Regions from separate parts of the Virgibacillus tibetensis genome, predicted to be linked through region 2. Evidence: riboswitches for the same ligand, from Rfam matches in the RefSeq annotation. Region 2 holds a riboswitch; the other holds the start of a gene.
What was found. Region 2 has a riboswitch for FMN ahead of ribE (riboflavin synthase). Riboswitches for the same ligand answer to the same signal wherever they lie in the genome.
Positions count from the first base shown of each region.

Region 1 (5,128 bases), on a different contig from region 2:
ACCAATTGATTTGCCGGAAGAAAATACATCCCTACAGTTTAACCAATGGTATAACATTGAAAATAACTGGGATTTTGGACATGTGTTTATTTCAACAGATCAAGAAGATTGGGTCCAATTGATGCGCATGACTAATGTCTCTGATGGTTGGGAAAGTACAGAAATTGACCTGTCAGAGTATAGTGGTCAACGTGTTTATATCAGCTTTAATTTAACTACAGATGTAAGTGTTGTAAGAGATGGTTTATATATTGATGATGTCGCATTGGTAGACACGTCAGTAGATAGTAGTGCATCTCAAGAAAACGGCATTGAAAATACGAGTGTACATGCATTAAACGAAGTATTACCTTTAAATTCGGGTGTTACAGATAAAATCGATAAAGACACTCTAAAAGAAAAGGTAATTGTATCAGAAATTCAACCAATGCAATCTAAGGAGCAAGAAACTCCTACTGTTAAGGAAGCAATTAATCCGACGTTATTGCCTTTGGGTGCACAGGTAAGTGTACTTGAAAGTGGTCGTTCGGTAAATACAAGCCCGGCAGATGGATCATATTCCATCCTGCATGCTGCTGGAGAATTCACAGTTCTCGCAGAGGCTTATGGATATGCATCTCAACAGCAGTCAGTTGTAATTGAAAGAGATGAAGTTTCTTCAGTAGATTTTACATTAGAAGAGGTTGAACAAAATACTGTAAGTGGAATAGTTACTGATGAAGCTACAGGTGAAGTTATTGAAGGGGCAACAGTACTTTTGGTAGAAGATGCTAACATTACTCCTGTAGAAACTGACGGAGATGGTAGTTACTCTCTAACAGCTTATGAGGGTATGTACACCTTAAAGGTATTAGCCAGAGGATACCACGGAACAGAAGTTGCAGTGAATCTGGAGGATGGAGATACAGAAGTTAATATTTCTCTAGAGCCATTCTACACGGTGCCTGGTGGTGAAATTGGTTACGACGACGGAACAGCTGAAAATGCTCGTGCTTTCTATGATGCAGGAAATGGTTGGGCGGTAAGAATGTCCCTGCCTGAAGGGAAGGATTCTGCTATCGTAACAGACGGTGTATTCCAATTCCATGATGCTGACTGGCCAAACCCAGGTGGAACGGAATTTGCTGTAGAGGTATGGGATGCTACTGGTGCTAATGGTACACCAGGTCAAAAAATAGCAGGCCCGATAGAAGCAGAAGCAGTAAGAAGTTTGGATGAATGGACAATTGTTGACCTAAGAGAAAATGCTATTCAAGTTGATGGTGATTTCTATATGGTATATATTCAAACAGGTGCCTACCCTAATGTCCCAGGGTTAGCAACAGATGAAAATGGGCCTTATGCTGAACGCAGCTATCAAGTAGTTGGCGGTGCATGGTCACAATCCCCTGCATCTGAAGGGAACTATATGATTCGTGCTCGTGTAAGCTATGAAGTGGATGCGCCTGTAATCACGTCACCTGCAGAAGATTTAATTACAAATGAGGCTGAAATTACAGTAGAAGGAAGTGCTTCTCCTACGACTACTTTACAATTATTGAATAACGGGGAAGAAGCAGGTACTACTGAAGTGGGCGATGATGGCAACTTCGCTATAACAACTGAGTTAGCAGAAGGCGATAATGAAATTACAGCCGTGACATTGCTTAACGGTGCACCAGTAGATGAATCTGACTCAGTAACAGTAACTTTGGATACAGAGTCACCAGAGTTAACGATTGATAGCCCGCAAGACGGCGATAAAACAAATCGTGAAACAGTAACTGTAGAAGGAGCCGTAGTTGATGCCAATCTTGACTTTGTAGAAGTTAATGGGCAAAAGGCAACAGTCACTGACGGCAGCTACTCGAAACGCATCCTGCTCGACAATGGTTCAAATGAAATCGAAGTTATTGCACAGGATTTAGCCGGTAATTCATCAAGTGAGACGGTAACTATTGAGGTTAAATATAACGCACCAGAAATTGAAAACCTTACACCAACTGAAGACCAGGAAGTTCAAGCTGGTGAAACGGTAATGATTGAATTTGATAGTGAGTCAGGATTAGATGCAACATTTACTGTCCATATGCCACTAACAAATATAACAGGTCAACCATCCAATGCAACAGAGTTACCAATGAGAGAAACAACTGAAGGTCATTATGTCGGGTACTGGACAGTGCCTAGTAATGTTCTTGCTGAAGGCGCTGTTATCGAAGTTAAAGTGGTAGATGATTTTGATAATGAAACACGTGCGCAAGCAGAAGGAAAAGTTTTCATTACTGAAGAAGATGGAAATGGCAACGGAAAAGGAAAAGGAAAGGGAAAAGACAATGGTAACGGGAATAATGGAAAAGGTAATAATTAATTCCATTAGAGTAGCATTTACAGATAAATAACGATGTAAGGTCTTTGAGGTGTAGAAGTTAAAACTTCTACACCTTTCTTAAGAAATAGGAATGTATAAAATTTTGGCTGCACTTAATTCTTACAATTAAACAGCCACGTCCGGCTCCAGCGCCAATGCCAGGTGCCCTTTTCGGACTATTCTTATGATAAGCCAACAGCAATTTTCTAGTGGTAGGCCAACTAAAAACGAATGACCTGCGCTAATGTTCTAAAATGTAAGCAGAACCCTTTTCAAATACAATGAAACTATGTATAATAAAAATTGACAATAAAATATCGATTCCAATCTTCGGGGCAGGGTGAAATTCCCGACCGACGGTAAGGAGCAAATGTTGCTTCAAGTCCGTGACCCACAAAGCATACTGCTGAGTGGCTGATCTGGTGTAATTCCAGAACCGACAGTTACAGTCTGGATGGGAGAAGATGTCGAGCCAAAATCTGGTGCGTATGCACTTAGTTTTTCCTGTGAATTTTTATACCCTAAAGCCCCATTAAGCTTTAGGGTTTTTATGTGCTTTTTTAATAAGGTACAAAAGGAAGTTGGCTATCCTTCATCACGAGATAGGAATCGATTTAAGATGAAGGGGGAGAATGATGATGCAAACAACCAAGCAATCATCAAAATTATTAAAGCTTATTATTCTAGCATTGCTAGGAACAATATCACTCGTATTATTTTTCTTTAATTTTCCGTTACCATTTTTACCACCCTATTTAAAAATTGATTTTAGTGAAGTACCTGCGTTAATGGCTGCACTAATTTTTTCTCCAGTGGCAGGAATTATCGTAGTAGCAGTTAAAAATATCCTTTACTTGATGGTATCAGGAGCAGGAGACCCAATTGGGGTTACTGCCAATTTCCTGGCAGGCATCATGTTTGTTGTACCTGTAGCTATTCTTTATCACAAGTTTAAAGGAGTAAAAAGTATAGTGTCTGGTTTAGTTACCGGGACTATTATTATGGCTTTAGGTATGAGTGTTTTAAATTATTTCTTTATCTTACCGGCTTATGCATGGTTTATGGGATGGGAAATGAGTGAACAAGTAAAATGGATATCCGTTATAGCTGGTGTTCTACCTTTTAATATTATAAAAGGTATAGTTGTAGGGCTGTTGTTTATTCCGCTATTTGTAAAAATGCGTACATGGATAGAGCAGAAGCAAGCAAAAGTTGCCTGATAGTTAATTTAATGAAATTCTAATTTAAAAAAACCTTCTCTAAACGATAGAGAAGGTTTTTTTGAGAGTAAAAATTTATTCTTCTTCCACTAAGTTTCTGGCCATTGGTTGTGCTTTAAGTCGTTCCACCGGGATTGGCTCACCTGATTTTTCACTTAAGCCATATGTTCCGTCTTCAATTCGTTGCAGCGCATCATTTATTTCCTGCAGCCGGTCTTTGCGGATTAAGTTTAATCCTTGATCTCGTTGTTGTTCAAACTGCTCAGTACCCATATCGGCTGGATGATTGTCATAATCTGCAAGTTCGGCAATGGATTCATTTGGCCCAGTACCTTGACTTGACTCCATTGCTTCTAAATTTTCCTTTTTTAATTTTAGTAATTGTTCTTTGAAATCTTTTATCTCTTCCTGACTAAGATGGTTACTCATAAAGATCTCCTTCCGTAATCATGGCGATTTCTTTTTTGGTACAATACCGATGGTACATCGGGAGGCGCAGATCAGTTCTTCTTCTTCATCTAAAATCTTTATATCCCATACCATAGTAGTTTTTCCTATGTGAAGTGGTGTAGCCTTAGCTGTTACTATTCCGTTACGTTTACTTTTTATATGGTTGGCGTTTATTTCAACTCCAAAAATAGTTACAGCTTCAGGGTCTACATGGGCGTAGGATCCGATACTGGCAGCAGTTTCAGCAAGCGCTGCGCTAGCACCACCATGTAAAAAACCTGCGGGCTGGTGGGTTCGATGATCAACAGGCATCGATAATACGATTAAGTTTTTGTCGAAAGAAACTAATTCAATCCCTAGTGAGTTCATCAGTGTCTTGTCAAATTGCTTCATTAATAAGCTCCTTTTTTACTGAGTGCTTGCAGTGTGTGAACCAAGGTGGATGATTAAATAAATTTACTGATTAGCAATGAAATACCTAGCAAAAATCCATAAATCGTATTTGCCTTTCCTGTTGCAGCCATTGCTGGCATCATCTCAATCGGTTGTGTTTTCCCTTTAAATTTATTAATTACATCAACAGTCTTAATACTGGCAAGTATAGTAATAATTGACCATAGTGGAAGAATCCCAACTATAATAAAGAAAAAGGTTAGACTAAATGCTATAATAAAGAGTAGACCTAGAAAACGAATTGCATTTCTTCTTCCAATTAAAATAGCAATTGTTTTACGCCCGTTTTCTTTATCTCCATCCAAATCGCGTATATTATTTGATAATAATATTGTGCCAATAAAGATAGCGATTGGTATAGATATCCAAATTACCTCTGCAGTGAGTGTATCTGTTTGTATGAAATAGCTAACCCCTATAATTACTGTTCCCATAAAAAAACCGGAAAAAACTTCTCCGAATGGAGTATAAGCTATTGGTATAGGTCCACCTGTATATAAATAACCGAAGAGCATACCTATTAAACCAATTACTGCAATCCACCAGCTGGACATAAGGCAAATATAAATACCGAGTAACAGTGCAATCCCAAAGAACGCAATAGCAAGGTTTAAAACTGTTTTGGGTTTGATGCCATCTCGTACAATGGTACCAC
Region 1 covers NZ_JARZFX010000009.1:23,629-28,756, reverse strand. The annotation lists gene QGM71_RS15430 (S8 family serine peptidase) at 1-2,350, shown strand, start outside; FMN riboswitch at 2,673-2,820, shown strand; gene QGM71_RS15425 (ECF transporter S component) at 2,986-3,570, shown strand; gene QGM71_RS15420 (TraR/DksA C4-type zinc finger protein) at 3,646-3,999, opposite strand; gene QGM71_RS15415 (hotdog fold thioesterase) at 4,018-4,413, opposite strand; gene QGM71_RS15410 (1,4-dihydroxy-2-naphthoate polyprenyltransferase) at 4,467-5,128, opposite strand, start outside.
Region 1: linked by a shared signal. The riboswitch ahead of QGM71_RS15425 (ECF transporter S component) and the one ahead of ribE (riboflavin synthase) in region 2 are both predicted to bind FMN.

Region 2 (5,128 bases):
CAGCGGTGCCCGTATTGTGATCGTATGTATTGGCTGTAGAAAATGCAATGGCAATGTCTCCACTTCCATTGTCGATATTGCTCCCGGTTCGCCCAAGCCCAGCTGCACACCGTTTCGCCAGCCTTTTTAGTTGGCGATCATAAAGTGGAGCATCTGTTGCGATTATCATCATAATGGAGCCATCCGGTGCATCCAGTTTCTTCTTTTCCCAATCAGCAAAAAGAGCTTCTTCCCTTTTTCCAAAGTTACTGATTACGAGGCATCCTACAGTATATTTATCATTGGGAGTAGTTACTACGCGTGAAGCGGTGCCTACACCACCTTTGTAGCCATAACAAACCATGCCTTTTCCCGCCCCGACAGCACCTTCCTCCGTTGGGTTGCTAGAAGCACTTTCAATTGCTTGAATAGCATGCTCAGGACTTACTATTTGATTACGAATAGAATTTAAATAGCTGTCATTGCATTCTCCTACAACAATATTGATCGAGTTTGTTGAATCCCCAATTTCTCTATTTCCATTTAGCATATATTGCAGAGTTCCTTGCCAAACTGCTCCAACACTAAACGTATTTGTCAGCATAATAGGTGATTCGATCAAGCCAAGCTCATTCATCTGAACTAGCCCAGCCGTTTTAGCGTAACCATTAATTACAGCACTTGCAGCACGTGTCTTTGTATTGAAGAGGTCATCTCCATGAGGAAGAATTGCAGTCACGCCAGTACAAATAGTGCTTTCCTCATCTAGTTTTTCATATAATGTAACATGTCCGACCTTAACGCCACCGACGTCTGTGATACAGTTAGTTTTTCCTTTTGAGAGAGCCATTAGATCAGAACCCCTTTGTTTATGTATTTATCCTATTTATTATAGCAAATTTCGGTATTAGGTATACAGAAGGTACTGTTTTACATTCCGATATAACAGCTATTATAATGAGTACATACAATAGGGGGTATGCAAGATGTCGATTTGGGTTTTAATACCAATTTTTATTCTCCTCATAAGTATGACTGCGGGTTTATTATTTTTCTATATAGTTAGTCCATTGACAAAGGCTGAGAGGAAAAAACAAATAGAGGAAGTTGCCTCTTTGCTGATTAATTTTCTCTTATTCATATGGGTGGGGAAAATTCTCTTGAATTTAACTGTATTCTTTCAAGATCCACTGGCAATCTTGGCATATCCTAGTAATTCACATGCTTTTTATATAGCTGTATTATTAAGTGGACTTACTGTTTTATACAAGTGTATAAGAAAGCAAGAAAAGACTTTTAGTACCCTTTTTTCATTTATACCTGTTTTCTTAGTAGGATCATTCGTTTTTGAGTTTATTCAGCTTAACTTGAATAAAAATCCATATACATTAGTTTATTTAGGTTTATTAGTGTTACTTATAGTCGCATTTTTACTTGTACAGGAACGAATTGCTCCTGGGAAAATAGCAATTATTATTTTAAGTGGGTGGACAGCTGGGCAGCTTTTTCTAGCATATGTATTCCCGTTTGTAACGGTATTTGGCTATCTGATAGCACCGTGGTTCCTAATCGTATTTTATCTAGTAATGACCACCTTGTATGTTTTAAAAGTAAATGTGTCACAATAGTATTAGTAGGTTATCGGAGGGTTATTAGATGAAAAAAATGACTATGATTGTAATTCTGATTGGTATGTTTGTTTGGGCTTTATATGATTTTGTTGAGCCAGTAAGTGATGCGAATTTTGCTGGTAATGATAATTATACAATAGAAAATGGGGCGGCAGTAGCTGTAGACGGTACAGAGACTTTAAATGTGACAGCAGAGGGAGTCGAAGTAGGAGATGTAGCTTCCGACTTTGAGCTAACAACATTGGATGGAGATACAGTTAAGCTATCCGATTTCCGTGGGGAACGAGTGATGCTGAATTTTTGGGCAACCTGGTGCCCCCCGTGCAGAGCGGAAATGCCGGATATGCAGAAGTTTCATGAAGAGAAAGACATTGTTATTTTAGCGGTGAATTTAACCGATACGGAGACTAACAGCAAGCATGTACCTGATTTTGTAGAGGAATATGGACTGACATTTCCTGTATTAATGGACGAACATTCAAAGGTTAGTGATCTTTACCGAATAAAGCCAATACCTACGTCCTACATGATTGATTCCAAGGGTCTGATTCAGTACAAAGCATTTGGTGCATTGAACTATGAGTTGATGATTCAGGAATTTGAGAAGATGAAGTGAAGCGCTCGTCCCTTCAGGGCTTTGCTTCATTTTTCTGTACATCGGTTGAAAAGAACTTAGGTCAGGTATGAAAGGTCAATTGTCCCTTTGAAGGCGAAGGTGACATTTCCCTAGATACAGGGGAAAGTTGTTGAGTTTCCTGGACCAAAGAAGCTAAAAGTAAAACTCAATAAAAATCTTATTTCAAATACTAAGGTTAATAATAAAGTAAGGCACAATAAAGCGCCTTAAAGGCGCTTTATTGGGGAGTTAAGAGAGAGTTAGCATGCAGGATGGATTTGGCTAATTAATACTTGCTTACAAATGCTGTACCAACAATAATTAACAAAATGAAGAGTACAACAATTAAAGCAAAACTATCGTCTCTTTTAAATCCATAATCACTCATAAAGGTTCACCTCCTAGAGGTAGTAATACATTTTATGTTTAAACCAGTTAGAAAGATTGGTTGAACGCCATGGGATTAAGATATATTTTTAAAATTAAATATATAAAAGGGCAATATTGTGTTGTTCTACATCGAACAAAATAAAAAAAGGGGGAATGTAAAATGCTTAAAGAAGCATGGAAATATTTAGCGGGTATGGGAAAAACAGAATAAAATAGAACGCATTAATAGCGATCAAGTGGTGTTGTTGACCAATTCGTCAACAACAAGTTAGATAATACTTATCCAAATTAAAATGTAGATAAACCAAATTACTTGCAGTATAATCATATTTAGGTTATAACAAATATACAAGTTCATATTTGAATTTCCTTCGGGGTCGGGTGAAATTCCCAATCGGCGGTGATGAAGTATAACACTTCTTAGTCCGTGACCCGTGCGGTTAATACCAAACGGTGGATCTGGTGAAACTCCAGAGCCGACAGTTAAAGTCTGGATGGGAGAAGGAATTTTTCAGAAAGTAAGTATCTTCTAGTAATGAACCAGGGGCAAGATATATTTATTCTGCCTTTGTTTAATTAGTTAAGATTATTTATTTGTGTACCTTACTTATGAAAATTCTGCCATTATACCTCTGAAGCGATTTCAGGGGTTTTTATTTTTGTAATTAAATTAGTGAACCAAGGGTTAGGATGAAATACCCAGGTTGAACCTGGAAAGGGAGTGGCAGATATTGTTTACAGGATTAATTGAAGAGGTTGGTACGATACAGCAAATGGAGCAAGTATCCGATCACGCTGTGAAAATGATAATAAAATCTGCTGAAGTCATAAAAGATGTGCAGCTGGGTGATAGTATCGCCGTGAACGGCATTTGTCTAACTGTTACAGATTTTGACTCGGGTGGCTTTCAAGTCGATGTAATGCCAGAAACAGTTAAATCAACTTCGTTAAACGCTTTGAAAAAGGGTTCGAATATAAACTTAGAAAGAGCGATGGCGGCAAATGGTCGGTTTGGTGGACACTTTGTCTCTGGACATGTGGATGGCATAGGGAAAATTACAAGAAAACAAAAACAAGAGAATGCGATTTATTATGATATTCAACTGCCAGAAGAATTTGTACCATTCTTAATGAATAAAGGATCTATTACAATAGATGGAATTAGTTTAACAATCTTCCAGGTGAAGGAAAGAACAATTACGATATCGCTAATCCCGCATACAGTTTCTGAGACAATTTTAGGTGAGAAGGATAAAGGGGATATTGTTAATTTTGAGTGTGATATGCTTGCAAAATATGTGCAGCAAATGATGAATCATCAGCAGGGTAAGACGAATATAAACCAGGACTTTTTAAAAAATAATGGATTCGCTTGAAAGAAGGGAAAATAATGTTTCATACAATTGAAGAAGCAATAACGGAGTTAAAAGCAGGAAGGCCTATTATTGTGGTTGACGATGAAAATAGAGAAAATGAAGGAGATTTCGTTGCCCTTTCCGAAATGGCAACACCAGAAGTGATTAATTTTATGATTACACATGGCAAGGGCTTAGTATGTACAACAATTAAACCCAATCTGGCTGAAAAGCTTGGGCTCCCACTAATGACGAGTAATAGCACAGACCCATTTGGTACTGCTTTTACAGTAAGTATAGATCATAAAGATTCAACTACTGGAATCAGTGCACAAGAAAGATCCAACACAATCCGAGCAATGCTTGATCCCGGGGTGAAGGAGACGGATTTTAAAAAACCTGGACATGTATTTCCTATCATTGCAAAAGAGGAAGGAGTCCTTACTCGTCCTGGTCATACGGAAGCATCCGTTGATTTAGCAGTATTAAGTGGCGCATCTCCTTCAGGCGTTATATGTGAAATTATTAAGGAAGATGGCACCATGGCGCGTGTTCCGGATTTAATGAATATAGCAGTAGAATTTAATTTAAAAATTATCACAATTGAAGAACTGATTAAATATCGCAAATTGCAAGAAGTTAATAACTATGCATAATATGGGGAGTTGTAATAATGGGTAAAACATTTGAAGGTAATCTGGTTGGAAGTGATTTAAAGATAGGTATTGTTGTAGGAAGGTTTAATGAATTTATAACAAGTAAATTATTAGATGGTGCTAGAGATACATTGAAGCGTCATGGCGTTGACGAGAATAACATTGATGTTGCATGGGTTCCAGGAGCATTTGAAATTCCTTTAGTTGCTCAAAAAATGGCGCAAAAAGATAATTATGACGCAGTGATAACATTAGGAACGGTAATTCGCGGTTCTACCCCGCACTTTGATTATGTTTGCAGTGAAGCCGCCAAAGGTGTTTCTAACGCTTCAATGCAATCAGGCAAACCAGTAATATTTGGTGTATTAACGACAGAAACAATCGAACAAGCTATTGAACGTGCAGGAACGAAAGCGGGCAATAAAGGTGCAGAATCTGCAGTGTCAGCGATAGAGATGGCCAATATAATAAACCAATTCTAGAAATGTAATTAGGGAGGGA
Region 2 covers NZ_JARZFX010000005.1:78,990-84,117, reverse strand. The annotation lists gene QGM71_RS11880 (DmpA family aminopeptidase) at 1-829, opposite strand, end outside; gene QGM71_RS11875 (hypothetical protein) at 966-1,607, shown strand; gene QGM71_RS11870 (peroxiredoxin family protein) at 1,636-2,226, shown strand; gene QGM71_RS11865 (YjcZ family sporulation protein) at 2,513-2,614, opposite strand; FMN riboswitch at 2,980-3,126, shown strand; gene ribE (riboflavin synthase) at 3,348-3,992, shown strand; partial or broken gene ribB (3,4-dihydroxy-2-butanone-4-phosphate synthase) at 4,007-4,609, shown strand; gene ribH (6,7-dimethyl-8-ribityllumazine synthase) at 4,645-5,109, shown strand.